One region of the Paenibacillus sabinae T27 genome, then DNA from elsewhere that is predicted to be linked to it. Evidence: a T-box and tRNA genes for the amino acid it is inferred to sense, from the RefSeq annotation. Region 1 holds a T-box; the other holds one or more tRNA genes.
What was found. A T-box is a leader RNA that pairs with one kind of tRNA and senses whether it is charged. The one in region 1 lies ahead of leuS (leucine--tRNA ligase), so its partner is inferred to be a tRNA-Leu.
Positions count from the first base shown of each region.

Region 2: it encodes a tRNA-Leu, which carries the amino acid that the T-box ahead of leuS (leucine--tRNA ligase) is inferred to sense. The anticodon was not compared.

Region 1 covers NZ_CP004078.1:3,910,017-3,914,156, reverse strand. Annotated here, with positions in the region: gene PSAB_RS18015 (PRC-barrel domain-containing protein) at 88-609, shown strand; gene PSAB_RS18010 (hypothetical protein) at 623-832, shown strand; gene PSAB_RS18005 (AI-2E family transporter) at 1,060-2,127, shown strand; T-box leader at 2,189-2,477, shown strand; gene leuS (leucine--tRNA ligase) at 2,543-4,140, shown strand, end outside.
Region 2 covers NZ_CP004078.1:219,229-223,368, forward strand. Annotated here, with positions in the region: gene PSAB_RS01080 (FecCD family ABC transporter permease) at 1-854, shown strand, start outside; gene PSAB_RS01085 (ABC transporter ATP-binding protein) at 875-1,708, shown strand; tRNA gene PSAB_RS01090 (tRNA-Leu) at 1,915-1,999, shown strand; gene PSAB_RS01095 (MATE family efflux transporter) at 2,105-3,490, shown strand; gene PSAB_RS01100 (ArsC/Spx/MgsR family protein) at 3,594-4,016, shown strand.

The DNA.
Region 1 (4,140 bases):
AGGTTTTCTCTTCATTTCAGGAGCTTCGGCAGCTTTAAGGCTAGCCAGAATTCTCTTTGGACTCCATAAATGTAAGGAGATTGCGGCATGAAACTCCAGGAATTTGTCGGTCTTAATGTGATTGGAGTCGAGGAAGGTAAAGAGATCGGCAAAATTGTCGATTGCATTTTGGATTCAAACTGGAACATTACGGGTATTGAACTTGAAAGCAAATCTTTTTTCGGCGGTCATGTGAAAGTTGTGGCATGGGAAGACATTGTCGCCTATGGCGAGGATGCCGTGATGATACAGAGCGAGGAGTCCATTCGGAAAATGGACGCAGACAGCATACCCCATACCTTTCTGGACGGCAAGAGCAAACTGAAAGACATGCAGGTCGTGACGGAGACCGGAACGATCCTCGGAACAGTGTCTGATGTTTATTTTGACCAAAAAATGGGAAACACAATAGTAGCATTGGAAATCAGCGATGGTCTGGTGACCGATTTGATGGAAGGCCGTAAATGGCTGCCTTGTCTGCCGGAAATGACGATTGGGGAGAACGCGGTTCTGGTTCCCGCACTCAGTGAAGAACGATTGGAAAAAAATATTAATATCGTTAACGGATAGGTGGAATGTGTGTATGAAGTGTCCAAACTGCGGGTCCAAGGATATCGGAAAGATTGGTTCCCATCAATTTTATTGCTGGGGATGTTTCATTGAACTGACGGTAAACGGCGAGAAAATGTCGGTCTATCAGGTTGAAGAAGACGGCACGCTCAGTTCGCTCGATGATCTGTTCTGCGGAGAAGACCTGGTTCAGGAGTTTCCGCATATTCACGCCACTTCTTGAGGCAAGCTGAACGCTTGTCTCAGGAGTCGGTACATAAAGAGGGCAACGGCGTCCAATCTCCTTGACTGCGGCAAATGTGGCGGGGAGGTTGGGCGTTTTTATTTTAAGAAAAATATTCGGGATAATCGCGTCATCATACAGGTTTTCGAAACATGCGGTTATTTTTCGGCGGACAAACATATACTTACTTTACAAGCCAGTCCAGTTTGGCCGCAGGAGGTAACGCCATGGAGCAATGGCTCGGAAGCAAATGGTTTCGCACGATGGTCGGGGTGCTGCTGGCTCTGATCATTTTGTATTTCGTCTGGCTGCTTCATCCGATGCTGCAGCATATTTTTACTTTTTTGAAGGCGGTGCTGGCTCCTTTTGTGACTGCCATGATTATCTCGTATGTGCTTAATCCGGTTGTCAGTCTGCTGGCCCAAAGGAAAATGCCGCGCGGTGTGGCCGTCCTACTGATTTATGCCGTATTCCTCACTGCAATCGCGGTCATCGCCGTTAATCTGATCCCGATGTTCATAAAACAGCTCGAAGAGCTAAATGAGCATTTGCCGGAGATGACTTTAAGGGCGCAGGGGCTTATGCACAGCATGAATACCCGTCTAATCCCGCCGGGAGTGGAGATGGGGATGAACAACTGGTTTTTTCAACTGGAAAATCGTCTGGCCAAAGGAATCTCGAATTTTCTCGACCATATCGGCACGACGATCGGCGTCCTGTTCGACGCTTTTATCGTCCCCTTTCTGGTGTTCTATATTTTGAAGGACTTCGATGTATTCGAACGGGCGCTTGTGTCCTGTCTCCCGCGTTCCCGCCGCAAATCCATCGTGACGATGTTAAAAGATATCGACGAGGCGCTCGGCAATTATATCCGCGGCCAGTTTCTGGTCAGTCTGATCATCGGCACAATGGCTTATATCGGCTACGCTTTGATCGGAATGCCGTATGCGCTGCTGTTCGCGAGCCTTGTGGCCATATTTGAACTCGTTCCGTATTTGGGGCCATTTCTCGGCGCGGCTCCCGCCATCGTGATGGCGTCGACCATTTCATTTCGCATGGTGCTGATGGTCGTCGTGGTGAACACACTGTGCCAAATGCTGGAGAGCAATGTCATCTCGCCGCAGGTCGTGGGCCGGACGCTGCACTTGCACCCTCTGCTTATTATTTTTGCCCTGCTGGTGGGGGGCGAAATTGCCGGTATTGTCGGCCTGATTCTGGCGGTTCCCGTGTTCGCGGCCGGTAAAGTCGTCCTTCAGCATCTAATCACCTATTATATGAAGCGGAAGACGGTGTGAGGGAATGCGCATTGACTGGAGAGGCGGCTTCTGTATATAATATTATGGAATATAAACTTCACAGGATTCAATGAAGAGGAGCATTAATTTCGGGTGTGTCACGCAGAGAGCCGGTGTTCTTGGTGCGAGCCGGTTGACGAAGTCGAAATGAACTCGCCTCTGAGAAACGGCGACAACCGCGAGGGACTTCAGAAAGGACAGCAATGCCTGCTGACCGAAGGAAGCTTTCCAAGCGTTAACCGACGTCGGCCCGCCCCCGTTACAGGGCGTTAGAGTGAGCAAGCGGTGATTTGGGAAGTCCGCCTGCTAACTAGGGTGGTACCACGGGAATTCAGCCTCTCGTCCCTAGCGTTATACGCTAGGGATGGGAGGCTTTTTTATTGATTGTTCGCAGCAATTCAAGGAGGAATAGGTTATGAGTGACAACAAGGGGAATACGACTGCCCAGGGTTACCGGGCGCAGGTACTGGAACCGAAATGGCAGAAATATTGGGAAGAGCATCACACGTTCAAAACCGGGGAAGACCCGAGCAAGCCTAAATTTTACGCGCTTGACATGTTTCCTTACCCTTCGGGAGCCGGTCTGCATGTAGGGCATCCGGAAGGCTATACGGCGACGGATATCGTCTCCCGCTACAAGCGGATGCGCGGCTATAATGTGCTTCATCCGATGGGCTGGGACGCTTTCGGCCTGCCGGCCGAGCAGCATGCGCTGGATACGGGACAGCATCCGCGCGATATCACGGTCAAGAACGTCAATAATTTCCGTCGCCAGATCAAATCGCTAGGCTTCTCCTACGATTGGGACCGCGAGATCAGCACAACGGACCCCAGCTACTATAAATGGACGCAGTGGATCTTCATTCAGCTGTACAAACGCGGCCTGGCTTATGTGGCAGAGGTGCCGGTGAACTGGTGTGAGGCGCTTGGCACCGTACTGTCCAACGAAGAAGTCATCGACGGCAAAAGCGAGCGCGGCGGGCATCCCGTCATCCGCAGACCGATGCGCCAGTGGATTCTGCGGATCACCGAATACGCCGAGCGTCTGCTGGAGGATCTGGAAGAGCTGGACTGGACCGAGAGCATCAAGGATATGCAGCGTAACTGGATCGGCAAATCGAAGGGCGCCGAAGTCACCTTCCGCATCGACGGGCATGATGCGGACCTGACCGTGTTTACCACCCGTCCCGACACGCTGTTCGGGGCCAGTTACTGCGTGCTCGCGCCTGAGCACGAGCTGGTCGCATCGATCACAACGGACGCCCAGCGACAGGCTGTGGAGGATTACAAGGAGCTTGCCGCCCGCAAGAGCGATCTGGAGCGGACGGATCTCGCCAAAGAGAAAACCGGCGTGTTCACGGGTGCCTATGCGGTCAACCCGGTCAACGGCGCCAAGCTGCCGATCTGGATCGCCGACTACGTCCTGGCCGGATACGGCACCGGCGCGATTATGGCGGTACCGGGACACGACACCCGCGACTGGGAGTTCGCCAAGCAGTTCGGGCTTGACATCATCGAGGTTGTCCAAGGCGGCAATCTGGAAGAGGAAGCCTACAGCGGCGACGGTCCGCATGTCAATTCCGACTTCTTGAACGGCCTCGACAACGCAGCGGCCATCGCTGCCATGATTGCCTGGCTGGAGGAAAAAGGCGTCGGCACGGGCAAGGTTACCTACCGCCTGCGCGACTGGCTGTTCAGCCGCCAGCGCTATTGGGGCGAGCCGATCCCGGTTCTGCATCTGGAAGACGGCACGATGAAGACGGTCCCGGAAGACCAGCTGCCGCTTGTTCTGCCGGATGTCGACGCGATCAAGCCTTCGGGCACAGGCGAATCGCCGCTGGCCAACGTGACGGAATGGGTCGAAACGGTGGACCCCGAGACCGGAATGAAAGCCCGTCGCGAGACGAATACGATGCCGCAGTGGGCCGGCAGCTGCTGGTACTACCTGCGTTACATCGATCCGCATAACGACAAGGAGCTGTGTTCTCCCGAGAAGCAGAAGGAATGGCTGCC
Region 2 (4,140 bases), 1.6 Mb from region 1:
ATAAAGAGCATACATTTGTTATTGAGACGCTTAGACTCCCTAGAATCGTTCTTTCATTTCTTGTAGGAATTTCCCTGGGTGTTTCGGGACTACTTTTACAAGGGATCGTACGAAATCCGCTGGCATCTCCTGATATTATCGGAATAACCGGCGGAGCGGCAGTAACTGCCATTTTGGTGATTACCTTCTTTTCAGAGCTAAGTATACGTTGGATACCGGTAGCAGCAATTACAGGCGCAGGATTGATATCTCTCCTGATTTATGTTTTGGCTTGGAAAGGGGGAGTTACCCCGATTCGGCTTGTACTGATTGGAATTGGAGTTCAGGCGGCAACGGGTGGAATTGTAACGATGATGATCGTTTTAAGCCCTACATACTCTACGAGTGAAGCGTATATTTGGTTGACCGGGAGTGTTTATGGAGCGAATTGGAACAATGTTAAATCAATGCTCCCTTGGGTATTGGTATTTGTTCCGCTTTCATTGGTATTATCCCGAAAAGTAAATGTACAGGAACTGGGAGACGATATGGCTCTTGGTTTAGGGACAAAGGTGCAAACGGATCGCTTTATCTTACTCTTTGTTAGTGTAGCTTTAGCTGGTTCTGCAGTTGCATTTGCAGGCGGAATAGGCTTCGTGGGATTGATTGCGCCTCATATTGCAAGAAAACTGGTAGGCCGGTCATTTGCCAGTTTGGTGCCTGTGTCGGCTCTAATCGGAGGACTCATCGTGGTTTTGGCCGATATTGTTGCCAGAACAGCTTTTCTCCCGCTCGATCTGCCTGCCGGAGTTTTTGTGTCGGGGATCGGAGCTCCGTTTTTTATATATTTGCTGTATCGAAACCGCCATGTTTAAAAGAAGGAGTGAAGGTGAAAATGACTGCTTTGGAAACGAAAGATTTAACATTGGCCTATAGAGAAAAACCTGTTATAAATGGCTTGAATTTAAAACTGCCCAAAGGTGAAATCACGGTATTTGTCGGGAGCAACGGTTGCGGCAAGTCTACGCTGCTCCGATCCTTGGCTCGTTTATTGAAGCCGCTAAGAGGCGCGATCGTGTTGGATGGGCAGAAGATCTCCTCCATGCCAACCAAAGAAGTGGCCAAGCGATTGGCTATTCTCCCCCAAGGGCCTATTGCGCCAGAGGGATTAACCGTGCATCAACTCGTTAGGCAGGGGCGGTATCCGCATCAAAATTGGCTGAAACAGTGGTCTCAAGAGGATGAGAAGAAAGTACAGAAGGCATTGGAGGATACCAATTTAACAGCATTCGCCGATCGTTCCGTTGATTCGCTGTCGGGAGGACAGCGGCAGAGAGCCTGGATTGCGATGACCCTTGCACAGGACACCGACATTATTTTGCTGGATGAGCCTACAACTTATTTGGACATGACTCATCAAATCGAAATCTTAGACCTGTTGTTTGATCTGAATGAGGAAGAAAATCGGACGATCATCATGGTTCTACACGACTTGAATCTGGCTTGCCGGTATGCACATCATATTGTGGCTATTAAGGATCAGCAAGTGTATGCACAAGGTCAGCCGGAGCATGTGATTACAGAAGCGCTGGTCAAAGATGTGTTTCAATTAAATTGTGAAATCGTGCAGGACCCTCTTTATGGATCGCCTATGTGTATCCCTCATGGTAAAGGCAGAAGAAAAATCCAAATGGGCGCCGACGAGATTGTGACGCCGAAGAGTATTTAATCAAGGAAGCGAAGAGAATGGATTACCAACGGCGCTTTGTCTGAGCCTTCCTTCCGGGAACGGGAACCGGACGGGCTCTGCCCTGTCCGGCGGACTTCATGCTTAATAATTTCAAGCCGATTTCATTTCTGTTGAAAAATATGTATTGTCCTCTCGCTCAATTCATGCTATATTACTTTTTGTGCCCGCAATGTTTTACATCATACGCGGTCGTGGCGGAATTGGCAGACGCGCACGGTTCAGGTCCGTGTGGGCTAACCCCCCGTGGAGGTTCGAGTCCTCTCGACCGCATATCTAAATAGATAACTGCAGGTACAATCCTTGAGCAGCTCTTCAATTATGAAGAGCCTTTTTCTTTTTTTCGGCGGTCTATTTTATTGGAAAAGAAGTGAAGTTATGATTCAACCGAACGTGAAGGTGAAGCAGGGATTTCTCGATAAATATTTCTCCGGCGAGGCGATTGATTACCGGCAGATTATCTCGCTGTTCATCCCGATTCTGATTGATCAGGCGTTCGTGGTCGGCCTTAATCTGATCAACACGGCCATGATCAGCTCGGCGGGGGTAGCAGCGGTCAGCGCGGTCAACATGATTGACTCGCTCAATATTTTTCTCATCAGCGTGTTGATTGCGGTAGCGACTGGTGGAACGGTTGTTGTGGCCCAGTATAAAGGAAGCGGCAACCTTCTGATGGTCTCCAAGGCCACCGCCGGAGCCGTGTCCTCAGTGTCTCTGCTCGCGCTGTTTGTCGGGCTGTTCGGCATACTGTTTCATGGCCCGTTGCTTCATCTGCTGTTCGGCGCAGCTGAACCGGATGTTATGGCCAATGCCCGGACATATTTGATCGGAAGCAGTATATCCTACCTGGGAATTGCCGTCGTGGAAGCAGTATGCGGAGCCCTCAGGGGCACCGGAAGAACGCGGGCGTCGCTGGTGCTGTCTCTGATCATGAACCTGATTTATGTACTCCTCAATCTCGTGTTCATCAATCTTTTGCAGATGGGCGTTCTCGGCATGACAATCTCCATCAATGCTGCCCGGTATTTGGGGGCCGCTTGCGCGCTGTATTATTTGTTCCGAATGGACAGCAGCCTGCACATCAAAATCCGCGATATTCTAACTTTCAATTTATCCATGCTGAAAAAAATCATGTTTATCGGTTTGCCGTTCGCAGCGGAGCAGATGTTTTTTAACGGGGGCAAAATTTTGACCCAAATCTTCATCGTCAGTCTTGGAACGTATGCCATTGCCACCAATGCGATTTGCTCCGCTCTGGCCGGAGTGATGCAAATCCCCGCGAATGCGCTCGCTTTGACGATTATTACGGTAGTCGGTCAGTGCATAGGTAGGGAAAATGTCCGGGATGCGAGAAAATTCACCAAATCCTTTATTGTTGCCTCCTCGCTTTCCTTTGCAGTCATGGGGCTATTGATCCTGCCGCTGTTTAATCCGCTCGTATCGCTGTTTAATCCTCCGGCCGAAATTGTGGACGATATTTTCTGGATCGTGCTGATCAATACACTTGCCCAAATCCCGCTGTGGTCGCTCAGCTTTATCATGCCTTCCGCGCTCAGAGCGGCGGGGGATTCGAAATTTACGTCCATCGTTTCCATGCTGTCCATGTGGCTGTTCCGCGTCGTGCTCGGTTATATTTTGGGGATCGTTCTGCATTTGGGCATTCTCGGCGTCTGGCTCGCGATGGATTGCGAATGGGCCGTACGGGGCGCGATCTTCCTGAAGAGATTTCTCGGCAAAAAGTGGTATCAGCACCGGCTTATTTAACAATTGTGTTAAACTCTCGCTGTGGAGGCCCGGAATCATTGCTCGGGATAGAGGGACTGCCTTATGATGGATGTAATCAATCCGTCTAAAGGGGGTACATTAAATGGCGCAAATTATTTTCTATACGAAAAATGGCTGTATGGGGGGCGCCCGCCAAAAGGCGCTGCTCGAGAGTTATGGTCACACGGTGGAGGAGCGGTCGCTGCTTGATACGGAATGGACACCTGAAACGCTGCAGCCGTATCTGGCCGGCCTTGAGCTGAAAGACTGGTTCAACCCGAACGCCCCCTCGGTCAAAGCGGGCCGGGTCGTCCCGGGAGCTCTTTCCCGGGAGGAGACGCTGGAGCTGTTATGCAGCGACCCGATTCTGATCAAGCGCCCGCTGATCAACACCGGCAGTCAGGTTTTTGCGGGATTCGATTCGGAATACCTGAAGGAGATCGGTCTCTGTGAAGTTCCCTCGGGATACAATACAGGGTGCCAGATGAAAGACCAGGGAAGCGCCTGCTCGTCTTCCGAGGCGTGAAGGACGCCGGGAAACCAATAATCGAAGCGTGGGGAATGAGAGAGTGCCTTTTTAGGCGCTCTTTTTTTCGGTTGGCTGGCAGGTTGCCGCTGGACGGCGGCCTGAAGGTTCGGGAGCACCTAAT